2 regions of the Herbiconiux sp. 11R-BC genome follow, and region 1 is predicted to be linked to the other one. Evidence: riboswitches for the same ligand, from Rfam matches in the RefSeq annotation. Region 1 holds a riboswitch; the other holds the start of a gene.

What was found. Region 1 has a riboswitch for glycine ahead of gcvT (glycine cleavage system aminomethyltransferase GcvT). Riboswitches for the same ligand answer to the same signal wherever they lie in the genome.
Region 2: linked by a shared signal. The riboswitch ahead of VD659_RS01770 (L-serine ammonia-lyase) and the one ahead of gcvT (glycine cleavage system aminomethyltransferase GcvT) in region 1 are both predicted to bind glycine.

Annotation. Positions count from the first base shown of each region.
Region 1 covers NZ_JBCEBO010000005.1:86,909-97,352, reverse strand. The annotation lists gene VD659_RS13230 (peptide ABC transporter substrate-binding protein) at 1-976, opposite strand, end outside; gene VD659_RS13225 (CPBP family intramembrane glutamic endopeptidase) at 1,177-1,953, shown strand; gene VD659_RS13220 (pentapeptide repeat-containing protein) at 1,950-2,753, opposite strand; gene VD659_RS13215 (endonuclease domain-containing protein) at 2,921-3,841, opposite strand; gene gcvP (aminomethyl-transferring glycine dehydrogenase) at 3,979-6,915, opposite strand; gene gcvH (glycine cleavage system protein GcvH) at 6,920-7,291, opposite strand; gene gcvT (glycine cleavage system aminomethyltransferase GcvT) at 7,293-8,495, opposite strand; glycine riboswitch at 8,562-8,674, opposite strand; glycine riboswitch at 8,676-8,775, opposite strand; gene VD659_RS13195 (fatty acid desaturase family protein) at 8,863-9,957, opposite strand; gene VD659_RS13190 (cold-shock protein) at 10,184-10,390, opposite strand.
Region 2 covers NZ_JBCEBO010000001.1:393,143-403,586, reverse strand. The annotation lists gene VD659_RS01805 (MFS transporter) at 1-365, opposite strand, end outside; gene VD659_RS01800 (PfkB family carbohydrate kinase) at 590-1,402, shown strand; gene ribH (6,7-dimethyl-8-ribityllumazine synthase) at 1,407-1,880, opposite strand; gene ribA (GTP cyclohydrolase II) at 1,919-3,286, opposite strand; gene VD659_RS01785 (riboflavin synthase) at 3,283-3,930, opposite strand; gene ribD (bifunctional diaminohydroxyphosphoribosylaminopyrimidine deaminase/5-amino-6-(5-phosphoribosylamino)uracil reductase RibD) at 3,933-4,985, opposite strand; FMN riboswitch at 5,067-5,228, opposite strand; gene VD659_RS01775 (GtrA family protein) at 5,577-6,041, shown strand; glycine riboswitch at 6,135-6,234, shown strand; glycine riboswitch at 6,260-6,371, shown strand; gene VD659_RS01770 (L-serine ammonia-lyase) at 6,421-7,827, shown strand; gene VD659_RS01765 (FUSC family protein) at 7,872-8,975, shown strand; gene trpS (tryptophan--tRNA ligase) at 8,989-10,047, opposite strand; gene VD659_RS01755 (exodeoxyribonuclease III) at 10,107-10,444, opposite strand, start outside.

The DNA.
Region 1 (10,444 bases):
TCGTGATCTCGGGGCGGTTGATCGCCTCGGAGAGGGCGGCACGGCGGAGCGCGCCTTCCTGGCCGGAGAAGTGCGCGAGGCGCTCCGGGATGGTGAACGACTGGAACACGGCCGAGGGCTGGTTCACGGCACGGTCGCCGAGGTCGCTCTGGTAGGTGCCGAAGGCGCTGTCCGGAACGGCGTCGAGAACGTCGAGGTTGCCACCGAGGAGGTCGGCGTATGCGGCGTCCTGGCTGGCGTAGAAGACGAAGGTGATACCGCCGTTGGCTGCCTTGCGGCCACCGGTGTACTGGTCGTTCACGACGAGGTCGATCTTCTCGTTGTGCTTCCAGGCGGTGTCACTGGCCAGCTTGTAGGGGCCGTTGCCGACGGGGTTCTGACCGAAGGCCGTCATGTCGGCGAAGGCCGACTTGGGCAGCGGGTAGAACGCCGAGTAGCCCAGGCGCAGGGGGAAGTCGGAACGGGCTTCCTTCAGCGTGACGGTGAAGGTGGTCGGGTCGACGACCTTGAGGCCGGTGAGGGGGCTGTCGGCGTCGTAGCTGAAGCCCTCGATGTCCTCGAAGAAGTAGCTGTTGAGCTGGTTGTTCGACAGGAGGGCGCCGTACTGCCAGGCGTCGACGAAGCTGTTCGCGTCGACGGGGTCGCCGTTGGTGAAGGTGAGACCCGACTTCAGCTTGATGGTGAAGGTGGTCGAGTCGGTGGTGTCGATGCTCTCGGCGACGTCGAGCTGCGGCGCTCCGGTCGCGTCGTAGTACTCGAGTCCGGCGAAGATCGAGTCGATGATCTTCCCGCCACCGGTCTCGTTGGTGTTGGTGGGGATGAGGGGGTTCTGCGGTTCAGAACCGTTGGCGGTGATGACCGCCGTGGCGTTTCCCGAGGGCGTGGAGCTCGAGCTGCCGCTGGCGCAGCCCGACAGTGCGAGCGCGCTCGCGGCGACCAGCGCGATCGCGCCGATGCCATACCGTCTGATTTTCAATTTTCCTCCTGTGCAGAATGCGGGCACGGTCTTGCCTCCTCGTGGGAGGCTGGACCTAAGGAAGTACCCTAAGTGGGGGCCAGCACCGGAGCAAAACCTGAGCCGACAAAGTTACATACACGAAACTATCTCCGATGATTTATTGTGAGATTCCAACAGAGAACGTGGAATTCCACCATTCGACGCAAGAAAGTTAAGCGATGACCCGAGCCGCCGAATGGGCCCGTTTGCGCCGCCGGAGGCTGTGGACGGAGCTCGGGATCGTTCTCGGGGTCTCGCTCGGCGCATCCGCCGTCTACTCGATCGTCAACCTGATCGGGAGGCTCACCGCCGACACCCCGCTCGGGGAGCAGACGGCCACCATCAACGGCGCCCTGAGCGACCGCTCGTGGCTCGACCTGACCTACCAGCTGCTCGCGATCTTCTTCGCCCTGATGCCCGTGGTGCTGGCGTTCTACCTGCTCGCGATCTCGGGCGGCAACCCGTTCCGGCGTCTCGGCTTCGACGCCCGCAAGCCCGTGAGCGATCTCGGGCGGGGGCTCCTGCTGGTACTCGTGATCGGCGTGCCGGGCATCGCCCTGTACTTCGTGGGGCGCGCGCTCGGCTTCACCGTGAACGTGGTGCCCGCGCCGCTGGACACCTACTGGTGGACCACCCCCGTGCTCATCCTCTCTGCCCTGCGCGCCGCGCTGCAGGAGGAGCTCATCGTCGTGGGCTACCTCTTCACGCGCTTGCGGCAGATCGGCTGGGGCAAGTGGCGCATCATCGTCGCCGCCGCCGTTCTGCGCGGCAGCTACCACCTCTACCAGGGCATCGGGCCCTTCTTCGGCAACGTCGTGATGGGGATCGTCTTCGGCTGGTGCTACTGGCGCTGGGGGCGCACGATGCCGCTCGTGATCGCGCACTTGATCATCGACATCGCCTCGTTCGTGGGCTACGCCTGGGCGGTCTCGGCGTTCCCGTCGCTGTTCGGCTAGGCGCCGGCGTCGGGCTTGGGCCGCCGGTTCGTGACGACGAACGCCACGATGCCCACCAGCACGAGCAGCCCGCCGCCCACGAACCCGCCGATCATGAGCCAGTTCGGCGTCTCCGAACCACTCGGCGAGTCCGCGATCGGCACCGGGGTGGCCGTGACGGGCTCCGGCGTGAACAGGGGCGTCGCGGTGGGGGTGGCCGTGGCCGACGCGACCACGTTCACGGTCATCACGGCTGTCGCGGTGCCCTTGAACGACGAGGAGATCGTGCAGAGCACGTTGGAGGTGCCGATGGGGAACACCTGGCCGGAGTCGACCGGGGCGCCGACGATCGAGCATCCATCGACCGTGAGGCCCGGAGGGGGCGTGACGTCGAAGGCCACCGGCGCGGATCCCGAGGCGTCCGCCGTCACGTCGACGGTGGCGGGCACGATCCCCGCGCCGGTGAAGTCGGCCCCGACGATGCGGGTTCCGCTGAAGTCGGCGCCCGAGATGTTGGCCCCCGCGAACACGGCGCCCTGCACGTCGCCCCCGGCGAAGGACGCCCCGATCAGGTTCGCACCCCGGAAGTCGCCCTCGCCGAACCGCGTTCCGGTGAGGTTCACCCCGGCGCACTGGGCGCCCTGCGGGCCGTTGTCGGTGACGCGGTAGATCACGCATCCTCCCTCGTCGAACACGGGATCGGCAACGACTGCGGCAGAGGCCGGCCCGGCGACGATCGCGACGGCAGCCGCTCCGGCGAGCACTCCGATCAGGGAGCGGAGCACGGCGGAGCGGACGCGGGCGGAGCGTTCTGCGGGCATGCCTCGCACCCTACCAAACCGCCGTGCCGAGCCCCTGCGAGCAGGCCCGCCGACACCTCCGCGCACGCGGTGCGCCGACCCGCCGCGCTACCGTGACCAGTTTTTGCAGGAATACCCGAGAGCATCGCAAATAGCTCGCCGCTGGAGGCTATTCCTGCAGAAACCGGTCACATCGCGATGACGAGGCCCGCCCGGCGATGGCGAGCAGCCCACCGATGCTCGCGCCGCGCGACGAGAGCACGAACCGCGGCGATGACGCGCGGCCACTCGAGCATCACCTGGTCGAAGGTGAGTCTGATCACGATGTACCCGCGCTCGACGAGCGCGAGGTCGCGCTCGCGGTCGACGGCGTAGGCCTCCGCGCCGGAGTGCCACTCCTCGCCGTCGGTCTCGAGAACGAGGCGATCGCCGATCAGGAGGTCGACGGCCCCCACCCCCTCGATCTTGACCTGGCTCCGAAACGGGATGTTCATCCTCCGCAGCCCGAGCCGCGCCTTCGTCTCCAAGCCCGAGGCCGCGGAGGGGTCGACCACGTCGAGGTACGCACGAATGCTCTTCGGGAGTCCGCTCAGGAGGAACTGGAGGCCTGTGGTCGTGATGCGACCCTCGTGGAGCGCGGAGTCGAGGCTCACGATGGCGTCCATCCGCGATTGACACTCGACCGCGTGCAACAGCGCCCACTCGAAGCCGTCGACGGCGCCCTGCGGCTCGTCGAGCACCATCGACCGGCGCGAGCGGTGCACGACGAGCCCATGCTGCTCGGGCCTGCCGAGCGGCACCTTCCGGCTGTTCGGCGAGGTGACCCCGCGGCCGTCTGCCGCCACCCGCACGTGCAGGCGGTGATCCCGCACGCACCAGATCTTCTCGCGCTCCAGCACCGACACGCACGAGAGCCGGCCGCCCACCGCCACCGCACGCACCACCTCACGGGGCGCCTGCGGCGCCGCCACCCATCCACTCCGCACCCGCACGAGTCGCCCTCTCCGCACGGCGTTGTCCACCTCGACGGGAGCCGCGCCGAGCGCGTAGAGCTGCGCGACCGGCGCCACGCCACCGACACGGGCGATGATCTCCTCGAGATGAGACATGCTCAGATTGTGCCATGGGTTCGGCTTTTGCAGAAATAGCCTCGAGCGGCGGGCTGTTTTCGACGCTCGAGACTATTCCTGCAAAAACCGGACGCCCGCCCAGACCACACGAAGGCGCTCGCACCCGCGAAGGGCTGCTACTCGAAGGCCTCCGGCGGCGGGCAGGCGCAGACCAGGTTGCGGTCGCCGTAGGCCTGGTCGATGCGGCGCACGGGCGGCCAGTACTTGCCCCGCACCAGAGAGTGGACCGGGTACACGGCCCGCTCACGGGCGTAAGGATGCGCCCACTCCGACGACACCACGGACTCCGCGGTGTGCGGGGCACCGCGCAGCGGGTTGTCCTCGACCGGCCACTCCCCCGCCGCCACCGCGTCGATCTCGCCCTTGATGGCGATCATCGCGTCGATGAAGCGGTCGATCTCGGCCAGGTCCTCGCTCTCCGTCGGCTCGACCATCAGGGTTCCGGCCACAGGGAAGCTCATCGTCGGCGCGTGGAACCCGTAGTCGATCAGCCGCTTCGCGACGTCGTCGACCGAGACCCCCGACTCCTGGGTGATCCCGCGCAGGTCGAGGATGCACTCGTGGGCCACCAGGCCGTTGTCGCCCGTGTAGAGCACCGGGAAGTACGGTGCGAGCCGCGCCGCGATGTAGTTCGCGGCGAGCACGGCCGCCGCCGTCGCATCCGCGAGCCCCCGCATTCCCATCATGCGCACGTAGGCCCAGCTGATGGGCAGGATGCTCGGGCTGCCGTAGGGCGCGGCCGAGACCGGAGCCCCGCCGTGCACCACCCGGGAGCCGTCGGCGAGGGGGTGCGTGGCGTCCTGCGCGAAGATATGCCCCGGAAGGAATGCAGCCAGGTGCGCCTTGGCGGCCACCGGACCGACTCCGGGCCCGCCGCCGCCGTGCGGGATGCAGAAGGTCTTGTGCAGGTTGAGGTGCGAGACGTCTCCGCCGAAGTCGCCGAAGCGGGCGAAGCCGAGCAGCGCGTTGAGGTTCGCCCCGTCGACGTAGACCTGGCCGCCGGCCTCGTGCACGAGCCGGCAGATCTCGGTGACCTCGTGCTCGTAGACGCCGTGGGTCGACGGGTAGGTGATCATGAGCGCGGCGAGCTCGGAGGCGTGGGCCGCGATCTTCTCGCGCAGGTCGCCGAGGTCGACGTTGCCGAGCTCGTCGCAGGCGACCACGACCACCTTCATGCCCGCGAGCACCGCGGAGGCGGCGTTCGTGCCGTGCGCGCTCGAGGGGATGAGGCACACCGTGCGCTGCAGCTCGCCCCGTGAACGGTGGTAGCCGCGGATGGCGAGCAGTCCCGCGAGCTCGCCCTGGCTGCCCGCGTTCGGCTGCAGCGACACCGTGTCGTAGCCCGTCACCTCGGCGAGCCAGCGCTCGAGCTGGTCGATGAGCTCGAGGTAGCCGCTCACGTCGCTCTTCGGGGCGAAGGGATGCACGCCGGCGAACTCGCTCCAGGTGACGGCCTCCATCTCCGAGGCCGCGTTGAGCTTCATCGTGCACGAGCCGAGCGGGATCATCCCGCGGTCGAGCGCGTAGTCGTAGTCGGCGAGACGCTTGAGGTAGCGCATCATGCTCGTCTCGGAGCGGTGCGTGTTGAACACCGGATGCGTGAGGAAGTCGCTCTCGCGAGCCAGGTGCGCGGGCAGTCGCTCCGCTCCCCGGGCCACGAAGGCGAAGTCCCGCGACTCGGGGCCGCCGAAGGCGCGCGCCACGAGATGCACGTCGGCGAGGGTGGTGGTCTCGTCGACCGAGACGCCCACCGTGTCGGCGTCGACCCGCAGCAGGTTCGCGCCGAGCTCCTTCGCGGCCGCGACCACCGCATCCGCTCGCCCGGGAACGCGGGCGAGCAGAGTGTCGAAGAACTCGTCATGCGTCAGTTCGATGCCGAGCTCCTCCAGGTACGACGCCAGCAGCCCGGCGTGCCAGGCCACCTGCCGGGCGATCGCGCGCAGCCCGTCGGGCCCGTGGTAGACCGCGTACATGCCGGCCATCACGGCCAGCAGCACCTGGGCGGTGCAGATGTTCGAAGTGGCCTTCTCGCGCCGGATGTGCTGCTCGCGCGCCTGCAGACTGAGCCGGTAGGCGGGGTGGCCGGCCGCATCCACGCTCACGCCGACGAGCCGGCCGGGCAGTTGCCGCTCGAGACCCGCGCGCACCGACATGTAGCCGGCGTGCGGGCCACCGAAGCCCATCGGCACGCCGAAGCGCTGGGTGGTGCCGACGGCCACGTCGGCACCGAGCTCGCCGGGCGCGCGCAGCAGGGTGAGCGCGAGCAGATCGGCCGCCACCACCGCGATGCCGCCGGCCTCGTGCACGATCGAGATCACGTCGGCCGGGTCCCAGACCCGGCCGGAGGCGCCGGGGTACTGCACGAACACGCCGAACGCGCCGTCCGGCCCCGCGACCGCCGAGGCGAGCGGATGCGCGTGGTGCGACGGGTGGTCGACCGCGTCGAGCACGAGCTCCACGATCTCGATGCCCACGGCCTCGGCGCGGGAGCGCAGCAGCGACTTGGTCTGCGGGAAGGCGTCGGCGTCGACGATGAACCGCGCCGAGGTGGACTTGCTCGCCCGGCGCGCCAGGAGCATCCCCTCGACGGCCGCGGTGGACTCGTCGAGCATCGAGGCGTTCGCCGTGGCGAGCCCGGTGAGGTCGGAGACCATCGTCTGGAAGTTGATCAGCGCCTCGAGCCGCCCCTGCGAGATCTCGGGCTGGTAGGGCGTGTACGCGGTGTACCAGCTGGGGTTCTCGAGCACGTTGCGCTTGATGACGGCGGGGGTGACGGTGTCGTAGTAGCCGAGGCCGAGATACGACTTCGCCACGGTGTTGCGGGAGGCGAGCTCCCGCAGCTCCGCGACCGCCTCACGCTCGGTGGCGGCATCCGGGATCAACGACTCGCCGAGCGAGCGGTCGAGCTGGATGCTGCGCGGCACCGCCGCGGCCATCAGCTCGGCGACGCTCGCGTAGCCCACGGCCTCCAGCATGCGGGCCTGCGCCCGGGCATCCGTGCCGATGTGGCGCGAGGAGAAGGCGGACGGGGAGAGGGCAGTAGGGTCTGTCATCCGGTCACTCGCCGATCAGCGCGGAGTACTCGTCGAAGCTGAGCAGCGGCGGCAGCGCGCTGAACTCCACCTTGAGCAGCCAGCCCTCGCCCAGCGGGTCGCTGTTCACGAGCTCGGGCGAGTCCCCAACGGCGGAGTTCTTCTCGAGCACCGTGCCGTCGACGGGGGCGAAGAGCTCGCCGACCGACTTGGTGCTCTCGATCTCGCCCACGACGGTGCCGCCCGAGACCTCGGTGCCGGCGTCCGGCAGGTCGAGGTAGACGATGTCGCCGAGCTGGGCGGCGGCGTAGGCGGTGATGCCGATCGTGGCCGTGGTGCCGTCCACCAGCACCCACTCGTGCTCGGCGGTGTAGCGGAGTTCGTTCTGTTCGGGCATGTCAGTCCTTCTTCCGGCGGTAGAACGGGAGGGGGGTGGTGCGGAAATCGAGGCGTTTGCCCCGGATGTCGACGCTCACGACGGTGCCGGGTTCTGCGTACCGTGGGTCGACGTAGGCCAGGGCGACCGGATGCCCGAGGGTCGGCGACAGGGCGCCGCTCGTGACGAGGCCGATCGGGGTGTCGGTGTCGGGGGCTCCGCCGCCATCCGCGGGCGCGTACACGGCGTAGTCGGCGCGCGCGGCGCGCTTGCCCTCGGCGACGAGCCCCACGAGAACAGGAGCGCCCTCGGGGGCTCCGGCCTCCAGGGCCGCCTTGCCCACGAAGTCGGGCTTCGAGAGCACGGGCACCCGGCCGAGCCCCGCCTGCGAGGGGAAGGTCTCGAGCGAGAGCTCGTGGCCGTACAGCGGCATGCCGGCCTCGAGGCGCAAGGTGTCGCGGCTCGCGAGTCCGGCGGGAACGAGGCCGGCGGCGGATCCGGCGGCGACGATCGCGTTCCAGAGCGCTTCGGCGGCATCCGGATGCAGGTAGAGCTCGAAGCCGTCCTCGCCGGTGTAGCCGGTGCGGGCCACGAGAATCCGTTCGCCCTCGAAGGTGCCCGGGAGGCAGCGGTAGTAGCCGAGCTCGGCGAGCCCGGGGACGTCGACCCCGGCGGCGGCCTCGAGGATGCCGAGCGAGGCCGGGCCCTGCACCGCGATCAGCGCCACCCCGTCGCTCTCGTCGGCCAGCACGGCGTCGAAGCCGTCCGCTCGCTCCGCGAGGGCGGCGGCGACGGGCGCCCGGTTGGAGGCGTTGGCCACCACGAAGAACTCCGCGTCGCCGACGCGGTACACCACGAGATCGTCGATGATACCGCCCGTGGGCGCCAGCAGCAGGCTGTACTTGGCCTGCCCGAGCTCGATCGCCGAGAGACGCCCGGCGAGCGCGAAGTCGAGGAAGGCGCCCGCCTGCGGGCCGCTCACGCGGAACTCCGCCATGTGCGAGAGGTCGAACAGGCCCGCCGACGAGCGCACCGCGTGGTGCTCGGCGAGGTCGCTCGAGTAGCGCACCGGCATCTGCCAGCCGGCGAAGTCGGTGAAGGTGGCACCGGCGGCCACGTGCACGGCGTGCAGAGGCGAGTAGCGGGGCGCGGAGGCGTCGGCCTGGGCGGGCTCGCCCGGCGTGCCGTGCTGCAGGAGGTGCGGTGAATCCACTGGCGTCGTCATGAGTTCTCCGGTGTCGTCGCAGAGTCGCCCCTGCGCGGGTCGGGAGCGCTGTGCGCTCGTGAGAACTCCCCCTCTGTCATCGTGCCTGAGAGATTCACGTCGCGCCCGGCATCCCGGTCGTTCGACGCTTTCACCGTGGGCGAGCCGCTGTCAATGCCGCGGACTGCTTTCCAGAGTGGCCAGTTCGACGCGGTACGGGGACCTGAGAGATTATCGGAGAGGATTGCTCCTTCGGTGCCACCGGGCTGGACTGCCCGGACGGCTCTCCCGCGTCGGCCTGATGGCCGGCGGTATTCAGTTGTGGTGAAGTGCTCGAGGCGCCTCGCGAACGAGCATAGCGCCGATCGTCAGGAGCGATCGCCCTCGATCAGGCGCGTCGCACGCGGTACTGGTTGACCAGGGGGCAGTCGAAGGGGTCGGGAGCGGCGAGACCCACCTTGTTCATGTAGGTGATGACCTGCTTGTGCGCCTCGAGCAGCGAGGTCTGCGTGTACGGGATCTTGTGCGTGGCGCAGTACTCCTCGACGATCGGGCGCACCTTCACCAGGTGCGGCCGGGGCATCGACGGGAAGAGGTGGTGCTCGGTCTGCAGGTCGAGGCCGCCCATGAAGATGGTCATGCCCCAGCCGCCCTTGATGTTGCGGGAGGAGAGCACCTGCTTCGAGAGGAAGTCGACGCGCGAGCCGGCCGGGAAGATCGTCATGCCCACGTGGTTGGGGGCGAAGGATGCTCCCATGTAGAGGCCGAACACGGCCAGCTGCACGCCGAGGAAGGCGAACGCCATGCCGATGGGAAGGAAGTAGAAGACGACCGCGATGTAGGCGACGAGGCGCACACCGATGAACCAGAGCTCGAGCTTGCGGCCCTGCACCGGTCCGCGGGCGAACAGCGTCTTGAACGACAGGTAGTGCAGGTTGATGCCCTCGAGCAGCAGCAGCGGGTAGAGCGCCCAGCCCTGGCGGCGCACCAGCCAGGCGGCGATTCCGCGCGTCTTGGCAGCATCCTCTTCGAGGAACACCACGGTGTCGGGGTCGATGTCGGGGTCTTTGCCCACGGTGTTCGGGTTGCCGTGGTGGCGGGTGTGCTTCGTCATCCACCAGGTGTAGCTCATGCCCACGAAGGCGGTGGCGAGGGTGCGGCCGGCGCGGTCGTTGGCCTTGCCCGACTCGAACACCTGACGGTGCGAGGCCTCGTGAGCCAAGAAGGCGAACTGGGTGAAGATGATGCCGAGTGCGCCCGCGATCAGCAGCTGGTACCAGGTGTCACCCAGCAGCACGAAGCCGACTCCGGCGCCCAGCAGGGCGAGAACGAGCACCGAGAACATCACGATGTAGAAGGTGCGGCGCTTTCGCAGCAATCCCATGTCCTTCACCGTGGCCAGCAGCTCGGAATAGGCGGCCGTCGGATGCGCGGCCCCTGTCTTCCGGGGGGATGTGGCGCGCGGGGTGGGGCTGTTGGTGATGCTCACTGGGCCTTCTCACTGGAGTCGTGTTCGACTTCACAGCCGCGGTGCGAGCGAATTGCCCTCGTTCAGATGTTCTCAACTTAGGGGGTGAACCTGCGGATTGACCCGGGACACGGTGAACACCGAGCGTCAATCCTGCCCCGGTCCTGCCCCGGTCGGGGTGACCGCGGGCACGAAAAAACCCGCGCCGCCGAAGCGGACGCGGGTTCTTCGAAGGGGAGAACTACGCGATGGGCGTGATGTTCTCGGCCTGCAGGCCCTTGCGGCCCTGGGTGACGTCGAACTCGACGCGCTGGTTCTCTTCGAGGTTCTTGTAGCCGTTGCCGGTGATGCCGGAGTGGTGGGCGAACACGTCTTCTCCACCGTCATCGGGGGAGATGAAGCCGAAGCCCTTTTCGGAGTTGAACCATTTCACGGTGCCTTGAGGCATTGTTTTCTCTTTTCGAGGTAAGCGGTTCCGCCTGTCGGAACCTACCGTCGCGGT
Region 2 (10,444 bases), on a different contig from region 1:
AGGATGCCCCAGCCCGGCGTGAGGCCGGTGGGGAGCGCACCGATGAGCACGGTCGCGATGCCCATGGTGAGCAGCGAGGCCACGAGGGTGCGCTTGCGGCCGATGCGGTCGCCGAAGTGGCCGAACAGGATCGAGCCGATCGGGCGGGCCACGAAGGCGACACCGAAGACGGCGAACGACTGCAGCAGCGAGATGGTGGGGTCGGAGTTCGCGAAGAACAGCGTCGGGAACACCAGCACCGCGGCGGTGGCGTAGACGTAGAAGTCGTAGAACTCGATCGAGGTGCCGATGAGGCTCGCGAGGATGACGCGGCCGCGGGTGTTGGCAGGAGCAGCGGGCGGCGCGTCGAGGACAGTGGCAGACATGAAGGGCTTTCAGGGGATACGGATGAGGGTGGTGCCCGGAGGAAGGCGGCACCGGTCGGGCATCGCGGGGCACCGGCGTTGGCGTGTGGCGAGGATCGCTCGCAAACCGCCAGTTTACGCCTCTGGGACACGCCCGGGCGCCCACTGGGACGGATCCGTGAGCCCGGCAGGGCGCATCCGCTCGCCCTAGGATGCTGTGGGTACGTTTCGAAGGAGTTGTCGCCGTGGGTGCTGTCGTCGTGGTCGGTTCACTGAACATCGATTCGACGGTGGCGGTGGAGCGGCATCCGCAGCCCGGCGAGACCCTGCTCGGCGGAGACCTGGTGAAGAACTTCGGCGGCAAGGGAGCGAACCAGGCGATCGCCGCGGCCCGTGCCGGAGCCAAGGTGGGCTTCGTCGGCCGTGTCGGCGACGACCCCGACGGTGATGCGTACCTGCGCCGGCTCGCGGGCTACGGCATCGACACCACGCACGTCGCGCGCACCACCGGCGTGCCGACGGGGCACGCGGCCATCGCCGTCGACGCCCGCGGGGAGAACACCATCATCGTCTCGCCCGGCGCGAACGGCCGGCTGACGGTGGGCGACCTGGCGCCCCTCACGGGGCTCGCGCCCGGCGACGTGCTGCTGGCCTCGCTCGAGGTGGCGACCGACGTGGTGGCCGAGGCCGCGCGCATCGCCGCCGCCCGCGGGGCCCGCGTCATCCTGAACCTCGCGCCCTACGCGGGTCTGCCGGGGGACGTGCTCGAGCTGGCCGACCCGGTCGTGGTGAACGAGCACGAGAACGAGCTGCTCGCCGCCGACGGCTACGCGCCGCGCTCGGTGCTCGTCACCCTCGGCTCGCAGGGCTCGCGCTGGGGTGCGGAGACGGTCCCGGTGGGGACGGTCACGACCGTGCTCGACACCACCGGCGCCGGCGACACCTATTGCGGCACCCTCGCGGCGGGCCTGGCCGCCGGCCTCGCGCCGCGCGACGCGATGGAGGCGGCCTCGACCGCCGCCGCCCTCTCGGTCGGCTGGGTCGGCGCCCAGCCCTGAGCGACTAGCCCCTGATCGTCCGCAGCGTGAGCGCGGTCGCGATGGCGGCCTCGGCCGCCTCGGCGCCCTTGTCCTCCTTCGAGCCGGGCAGGCCCGCGCGGTCGAGGCCCTGCTGCTCGGTGTCGAGGGTGAGCACGCCGAAGCCCACGGGCTTGCCGGTGAGGATGCTCACCTGCGTGAGCCCGCTGGTCGCGGCGTCCGAGACGTACTCGAAGTGGGGGGTGCCGCCGCGGATGATGACGCCGAGCGCCACCACCGCGTCCGCCCCGGCCTCGAGGGCGGCGCGCGAGACGACGGGCAGCTCGAAGCTGCCGGCCACGCGAACCTCGGAGACGGTCACGTTGGCGGCGGCGAGGGCGCGGCGGGCGCCCTCGAGCAGTCCGTTGGTGATCTCCTCGTGCCAGGTTCCGGCGACGATGGTGATGTTCAGGCCGGTGCCGTCGACCTTGTCGAGCGACGGGGCTCCTGCTCCGCTCATGGCGAGTCCTTTCGGGGTTCTCTGTTGGGAAGGAAGGGTCAGTGGCCGCTGGGCAGCAGGTGCCCCATGCGGTCGCGCTTGGTGTCGAGGTAGCCCTGGTTGAACACCGAGGCCCCCACGAGGAGCGGCACCTGCTCGGCCACGGTGATGCCGTGGTCCTCGAGCTGGCGCACCTTCTCGGGGTTGTTGGTGAGCAGCCGGATGCGCGTGGCGCCGAGATCGGCGAGGATCGCGACGGCCGCGCCGTAGTCGCGCGCATCCGCCGGGAGCCCGAGGGCGACGTTCGCGTCGACGGTGTCGAGCCCGTCCTCCTGCAGCCGGTAGGCGCGCAGCTTGTTGACGAGGCCGATGCCGCGGCCCTCGTGGCCGCGCAGGTAGACCACCGCTCCGCCGTGCTCGGCGATGAGGTCGAGCGAGGTGTCGAGCTGGGGCCCGCACTCGCACTTCAGCGAGCCGAAGGCCTCGCCGGTGAGGCACTCGGAGTGCACGCGCACGAGGGAGGTGGCCGCGGCCGGGTCGCCGGAGAGGATGGCGACGTGGTCGGCGCCCGTGAGCAGGTCGCGGTAGGCGCGCATCCGCAGCGGGCCGTGCGTGGTGGGCACCGTGGTCTCCACCTCGAAGTGCACGCGGGGCACCTCGGGCTCGGCCGGGGTGGCCGCTGCGGAGGCGTCGGTGGCGGAGTCGGCGTCGGCGTCGGCGTCGGCGTCGGCGTCGGAGGAGGAGACGCCCGCGGCGACGCCCGTCGCGGCCGCGAGCCGGGCATCCGTCGCCGTCTGCGCATCCGGCGTCTCGTCCTGCTCGTTCAGCCACTCGATCAGCAGCTCGATCGTCGTGATCGGCAGTCCTTCGCGCGCCGCCGTGGCGTGCAGCTCCTCCAGGCGCATCGCGGAGCCGTCGTCGGCGATCATCTCGCCGATCACGCCCACCGGTGAGAGCCCGGCGGCGCGCATCAGCTCCACCGCGGCCTCGGTGTGGCCGGGGCGGTCGCGCACGCCGCCGTCGACCGCCCGCACGGGCAGGATGTGCCCGGGCCGGATGAAGGTCACCGGCGTCGACGCGGGGTCGGCCAGCAGGTTGAGGGTGCGCGCGCGGTCGTGGGCGTTGATGCCCGTGGTGATGCCGGTGGCCGCGTCGGCGCTGATCGTGTAGGCGGTGCGCCGGGTGTCCTCGTTGTTCACGACCATGGGGGGCAGCGCCAGCCGGTCGGCGAGCTCGCCCGGCATGGGGGCGCAGAGGTAGCCGGAGGTGTTGCGCACCATCCAGGCGATCCACTCGGGGGTCGCGAGCGCGGCCGAGAGGATGGCGTCGCCCTCGTTCTCGCGGTCGGCCGCGTCGGAGACGAGCACGGGCTTGCCGGCGCGCAGCGCGTCGAGCACCTCGGACATGGGGGAGAACGTGGTCGTCATGAGTGGCTCCTCTCGGCGCCGGGCAGGGCGCTCCCGACCAGACCGAGCGACACGAGCCGCTCGACGTGCCGGGCCAGGATGTCGGTCTCGAGGTTCACCCGGTCGCCGACGGCGAGGCCGCCGAGCGTGGTGGCCGCGAGCGTCTCGGGGATGAGCGACACCTCGAACCAGTGCGAGCCGTCGGCCTCGTCGCCGAGGCCCGAGACCGTGAGCGAGACGCCGGAGACCGAGATGGAGCCCTTGTCCACAACGAGCGGCGCGAGTTCGTCCCCGAGGCTGAAGCGCAGCACGCTCCAGGCCTCGCCGGGCGTCACGCTCAGCACCCGGGCGGTGCCGTCGACGTGGCCCTGCACGATGTGGCCGCCGAGGCGGTCGCCCACCCGGGCGGCGCGCTCGAGGTTCACGCGGTCGCCCGGCGCGAGGCTGCCGATGGTCGACATGCTGAGTGTCTGCTTCATCACGTCCGCGGTGAAGGTGTCGTCGGTCTGGCCGATGACGGTGAGGCACACGCCCTGCACCGAGATCGAGTCGCCGTGGCGCGCGTCGCTCACCGCGAGAGGCGCGCGGACCGTGATGACGGCCGCGTCGGCGGTCTCGTCGAGGGCGAGCACTTCGCCGAGCTCTTCGATGATTCCCGTGAACACCGCTACTCCTTCGTGGGCGCCCAGGCGCCCGGTCGTGGTCGTGCGACGAGGCGGATGTCGTCGCCCAGTCTGCTGAGGTCTGTGATGGTGAGACGGCGCTGCGCCTCGATGGTGCCGACGCCGAGTTCGGTGAGGGCCGTGCGGGGGCCGCCGAGCAAGGTCGGGGCCAGGTAGACGAGCACCTCGTCGGCGAGGCCGGCGGCGAGGAACGCGCTCGCCAGCGTGGGCCCGCCCTCCACGAACACCGAGCGCACCTCGTCGGCGTAGAGCGCGTCGAGCACGTCGGCGAGTTCGTGCGTGGCGTAGTGACGGAGGGGCAGCGGATGCTCGCGCAGCCGCGACCCGGAGGGCACGGCCCGCGTGCCGATCACCACGGGCGCGGGCTGATGGGGGAACAGTGCGCCGTCGGCGTCGGGGTCGCGCGCCGTCAGCGCCGGGTCGTCGGCGAGGACGGTGCCGGTGCCCACCACGATCGCGTCGGCCTCGGCGCGACGCCGGTGCACGTCGGCGCGGGCTTCCGGGCCCGTGATCCACTGGCTCGTGCCGTCGGCCGCGGCGGCACGACCGTCGAGGCTCGACGCCCACTTCACCGTCACGAAGGGCCGGTGCAGGCGCACGCTGGTCAGCCACGGGCGGATGAACTCCTCCGCCGCTTCGGCGAGCAGGCCCTGCTGCACGTCGACGCCGGCCGCGCGCATCCGTTCGGCGCCGCCCGCGGAGCGCACACCCGGATCGGCGATCGCGAACACGACGCGGGCGACCCCGGCCTCGATCAGGGCGATGCTGCACGGGCCGGTGCGGCCCTGGTGGTTGCACGGCTCCAGGGTGACGACGGCGGTGGCTCCTGCGGCGAGCGCCGGGTCGGTCAGCGCGCTCAGCGCGTCCACCTCGGCGTGCGGCGTGCCGGCGCCGCGGTGCCAGCCCTCGGCGAGCACCTCGCCGGCGGGGGAGAGCAGAACACAGCCGACCTGCGGGTTCACGCCGTGGCGCGGGCCGCGCGACGCGAGTTCGAGCGCGCGGGCCATGGCCTCGGCCTCACTCAGAACTGCGCTCATCTCGTCCTCGGTCTCGTCATCGACGGACTCCGGGGTTGCGCTGAAGCAGCGCCCGCGGGTCGCCAGGAACGACGGAACCCGCGCGTGCATCCTCCCATCCGGACTGAGGCTGGTCTTCCGACCTGCCATAACCGTCGGTCTCGGAATTCCACCGAATCAACCTCCGGCGCCCTGTCACCAGGTCGCCGTCAGCTCGCGGACTGTCACCGCCGGTTCAGAATCTCACTGACCCCGGAGCACGTTGCTTACATCTCTTTATAGCTCAACGCGCGGGCCGGACGCATATTCCCGGTCACTTCACGACGCATTCGGATGCGGGAAAGACCGTGACCGTCTCGTGACCTTCTCGAATCGCCGCTTCGGAATCAGTCAGGGTATCGTGAAATCGTTCGGGTTCGCGATGTGGCGCTGAAAGGGTCATTGGCGTCTTCTGTTCGGTTTCCCCAGCTACGCTCAGCATTCCCCTGGAAGATACGACAAGTCCTCTTCTTGTATTCGTACGTCAGAATCGGTTGATCATCCATGAGCAGTGCCTCTCTTACACGGACCCGTGTCCGCATTCTGGCAACGGAATTCATTCGCTTCGGTCTTGTGGGTGGCCTCGGATTCATCGTCGACTTCGGCGTCTTCAACCTCTTGCGCGCCACGGTCTTCGACCCCGCGGTCGTGCACGGCGGTTCGGTCATGGCCAAGATCGTGTCGACGGTGCTGGCGATCCTCGTCAACTGGCTGGGCAACCGCTACTGGGCCTTCAAGGAGCGCCGTCGGGCCGACATGGCCCGCGAGAGCTTCGAGTTCTTCTTCGTGAGCCTGCTGGGCATGGGCATCGGCCTCGGCGTGCTGTGGGTGTCCCACTACGGCCTGCACTTCACCTCGCTCTTCGCCGACAACGTGGCCAACGTCATCGGCCTCGTGCTCGGCGCCGTCTTCCGCTTCGCGCTCTACCGCCTCTGGGTGTTCGCACCGGGCCGCTCGAGCGCGGGTGCCGCGGCCACCGCGGCTGCGGCGGCGGCCGCCAAGGTGGAGTCGGTGGGCAAGACCACCTCGATGTCCTGAGCTCGCTCCCCGTTCGCCGCTGAACTGCCGGCGGGCGCCCCTCTGGCGCCGCACCTGTCGATGAGGTAGGTTCGGGCCCATCGAACACGCCTTCGTGTCACGGCGGGAGAGTCCTCCCGAGAACCGTCGGGCAGGCGCCGTAGGAGCAATTCCTCTCCGGGAAACTCTCAGGCCCCCGCACCGCCGTGGCCGGCCCTGACTGCCACCGGCAGGCGGAGCCGGGCGACTCTGAAGAGCGAGCCGAGTGGCGCATCCGCAGCACCCGGCTCCACCGAAGGGGCAAGCGGCCACCGCCGCGGAATCTCTCAGGTCAGGGACAGAGTGGAGAGGCAGAACCGGCGTCGCATCGGCGACCCCGGCCGCCTCGGCAGGAGTCCCCATGACACTCAGCGTCTTCGACCTCTTCTCGGTGGGCATCGGCCCGTCGAGCTCGCACACCGTGGGGCCGATGCGGGCGGCCGCGTCGTTCGTCGCGGGCATCCGGTCGCTCGTCGACGACGTGGCGTCGTTGCGGGTCGACCTCTACGGATCACTGGCGGCCACCGGAGTCGGGCACGGCACACCGATGGCGGTGCTGCTCGGGCTGGAGGGCTACCGGCCCGAGACGGTGACGCCCGAGGAGGTGGATGCGCGGCGCGCTGCCCACGAGCGCGGCGAGCCCGTGCTGCTCGGGGGAACGCATCCGGTGCCGTTCGGGCCTGAATCGCTCGTCATGCATCCGCTCACCGTGCTGCCGCGGCACACCAACGCGGTGCGGCTGACGGCCTTCGACGCCCAGGGGGAGGCGCTCGCCACGGAGACGTACTACTCCGTCGGTGGAGGATTCGTAGAGCGCGACGGTGGGGATGATGCGCCGGAGGCATCCGGTGCGGTCGTCCCGTACCCGTTCCGCACCGCGTCCGAGCTGGTGGGCCACGCCCGGTCCACCGGTCTCGGCTTCGGCGGAGTGATGCTCGCGAACGAGGTGGCGCTCGGCGGCGATCGCGACTCCGAGCGGCGGCCCGGCGCCGTCGGTGACGCCGTCGACGAGGTGCGGGCGCGGCTGCTCGCCATCCGTGACGTCATGGATGCCTGTGTGCAGACGAGCCTGGCGCGCACCGGCGTGCTGCCCGGAGGCCTCGGCGTGCGGCGCCGTGCGCCCGAGTGGCGCGAGCGACTGCGCCGGGAAGACCCCGAGCGCGCGCCCGAGTTCTGGCAGGAGTGGGTCAACCTCGTCGCACTCGCCGTGAACGAGGAGAACGCCACCGGGGGCCGCGTGGTCACCGCCCCCACGAACGGCGCGGCCGGTATCGTGCCGGCGGTGCTGCACTACGCCCGGCGCTACCTCGCCGTGGGGCTCTCCGACGACGAGGTGTGCGTCCGGTTCCTGCTCGCCGCCGCGGCCGTCGGCGTGCTCTACAAGGAGCAGGCCTCGATCTCCGGGGCAGAAGTGGGCTGTCAGGGCGAAGTCGGCTCGGCCTCGTCGATGGCGGCCGCCGGGCTCGCCGAGGTGATGGGCGGCACGCCCGAGCAGGTGGAGAACGCGGCCGAGATCGCGATGGAGCACAACCTCGGGCTCACCTGCGACCCGATCGGCGGGCTGGTACAGATCCCCTGCATCGAGCGCAATGCGATCGCCGCGTCGAAGGCCATCAACGCGGCCAAGATGGCGCTCTGGGGCGACGGCAGCCATCACGTGAGTCTCGACCAGGTGATCGCGACCATGCGGGAGACCGGGCGCGACATGAGCTCGAAGTACAAGGAGACCTCGCTCGGCGGCCTCGCCGTGAACGTGGTGGAGTGCTGACGGCCGGGTGCTGACGGCCGGGTGCTGACGGTTACTGTGGAGTGGTGACGTCGAACGCCGGTTCTGCTCGCTGGGCGAGTCTCGCCCGGGCCTCCCTCGCGCCGGCGCGCGCCTTCCAGGCCTCGGCCCGCACGCCGCTGCTGCAGGTGCTGAAGACCGCCGCGGCCGCCGTCATCGCCTGGATCGTCTGCTCGCTCATCGCGCCGGGGCAGCCGCCCGTGTTCGGTGCGATCGCCGCGATCATCGTGGTGCAGCCGAGTGTGAACCAGTCGTTCAGCCGGGCCGTCGAGCGGTCCATCGGCGTGATCGTCGGCGTCGTGGTGGCCTACCTCGTGGCGCTCGTGTTCGGGGCGCCGAGCTGGCTCATCCTGGCCGCCATCGTCATCTCGCTGCTGATCGGCTGGGCGCTGCGGTTCCCGCAGTCGTCGACCGTGCAGATCCCGATCAGCGCGATGCTCGTGCTCTCGATCGGTGCGAACACGCCGGGCTACGCGGTGGAGCGCATCATCGAGACCATCATCGGCGCGGTGCTGGGCGTCATCGTGAACTGGCTGATCGTGCCGCCCGTGGCCATCCGCCCGGCCCACGAGGCCGTCGCGGCGCTCGGCCGCGAGGTGGCCGAGACTCTGGACGGTCTCGCGGTGGTGCTGAGCTCGCCCACCGACGAGAAGTACCGCGTGCAGCTCCTGGTGGAGGGCCGGCTGCTGCGGCCGATGCAGGCGAAGGCGCAGGCCGCCATCGACACCGCGCTCGAGAGCCTCAAGTTCAATCCTCGGCGCAACACCCACCGTCAGGTGCTCACGACCGACGCGGAGCTGCTCACCATGCTCGGCATCGTCGTGACCCGCGTGCTCGGCATGGCGCGGGCGCTCAACGACCACTTCGACGAGGCCCTGCACGAGGAGCCCCTGGCGACGGCGATCGCCGAGGAGATCCGCCGGGCCGCCCACGATCTCCGGCTCGTGATGGTGAACGCGGCGCTGCCCGTCGGCGAAGCCGAGACGCTCGCCGACGAGGTGCCCGCGCTCACCTCACCGCTGCAGGCGGTCGTGCCCGACCCGAGTCACTGGATCCTGATCGGGTCGCTGCTCGAAGACCTGCGCCGGGTGCGCGAGGAGATCGTGGGCGCGAGCGACGAGGCCCGCTGAGGGCGCGCCGCCCTCAGCGGTGGCGGCGCAACGGCGGCAGGAAGCCGACGCGGTCGTAGACCGTGGCGAGCGTCTGCTCGGCGACCGCGTTGGCCTTCTCGGCGTTGGCGGCGAGGATGCGATCGAGCTCCGCCGGGTCTTCGAGCAGTTCGAGGGTGCGGGTGCGGATGGGCTCCACCGTCTCGACCACGATCGCCGCGAGGGCCTTCTTGAGCGTGCCGTAGCCGCCGCCCGCGAACTCCTCGACCACCGATTCGATGCTGCGGTTGCCGAGGATCGCGAACAGCGTGAGCAGGTTGGCCAGCCCCGGCTTCGCCTCGCGGTCGAAGCGCACCTCGCCGTCGGCATCCGTTACTGCGCGCATAATCTTCTTCTCGGTGACCTTCGGCTCGTCGAGCAGCCAGATCAGCCCGGTCGGCGACTCGGCCGACTTCGACATCTTCGCGCCGGGGTTCTGCAGGTCGAAGATCTTCGCGGTGTCTTTGAGGATGTAGGGCTTCGGCACGGTGAAGGTGTCGCCGAAGCGCGAGTTGAAGCGGGTCGCGAGGTCGCGGGTGAGCTCGATGTGCTGCCGCTGGTCTTCACCCACGGGCACGTCGACCGCCTGGTAGAGCAGGATGTCACCGGCCTGGAGGATGGGGTAGGTGAACAGGCCCACAGAGGCGGCCTCCTGCCCCTGCTTGGCGGCCTTGTCTTTGAACTGGGTCATCCGTGCGGCCTCGCCGAAACCGGTGAGGGTGTTCAGAACCCAGGCGAGCTCGGCGTGGGCGGGCACGTGCGACTGCACGAAGAGGGTGGACTTCGCGGGGTCGATGCCGGCGGCGATGTACTGCGCCATGGTGCGGCGGGTGTTGGCGCGCAGCTCGGCCGGGTCCTGCGGCACGGTGATGGCGTGCAGGTCGGCCAGGAAGAAGAAGGCGTCGTGCGTCTCCTGCAGGGCCTTCCAGCTGAGCAGGGCGCCGATGTAGTTGCCGAGGTGGAGCGAGTCGGCGGAGGGCTGCATGCCCGAGAGCAGGCGGGGGCGTTCGATGTCGGGGCGTTCGATGTCGGTCAGGGGGCTGTCAAGCGGCATTGTGCTGTCAATCGGCATTGTGCTGTCAATCGGTGAGTAGAGCTGCGGGGTGGGTAAGGTCAGAGCGCGTAGTCGACCACGACGGGGGCGTGGTCGCTCCACCGGGTGTCCCACGACGGGGCGCGGTCGATCGCGTAGTCCGTGACGGTGGCGGCGAGCTCGGCGGTGGCGAGCTGGTAGTCGATGCGCCAGCCGGTGTCGGTGTCGAAGGCCTTGCCACGCTGAGACCACCAGGTGTACGGCCCCTCGACCTCGCCCGCCCAGCGGCGGCCCACGTCGACGAAGCCGAGACCGGCGCCCTTGTTGTAGTCGGGGTCGTCTTCGGCGCCGAGGAACTTGTCGAAGTAGGCGCGCTCCTCAGGCAGGAATCCGGCGCGCTTCTGGTTGCCGCGCCAGT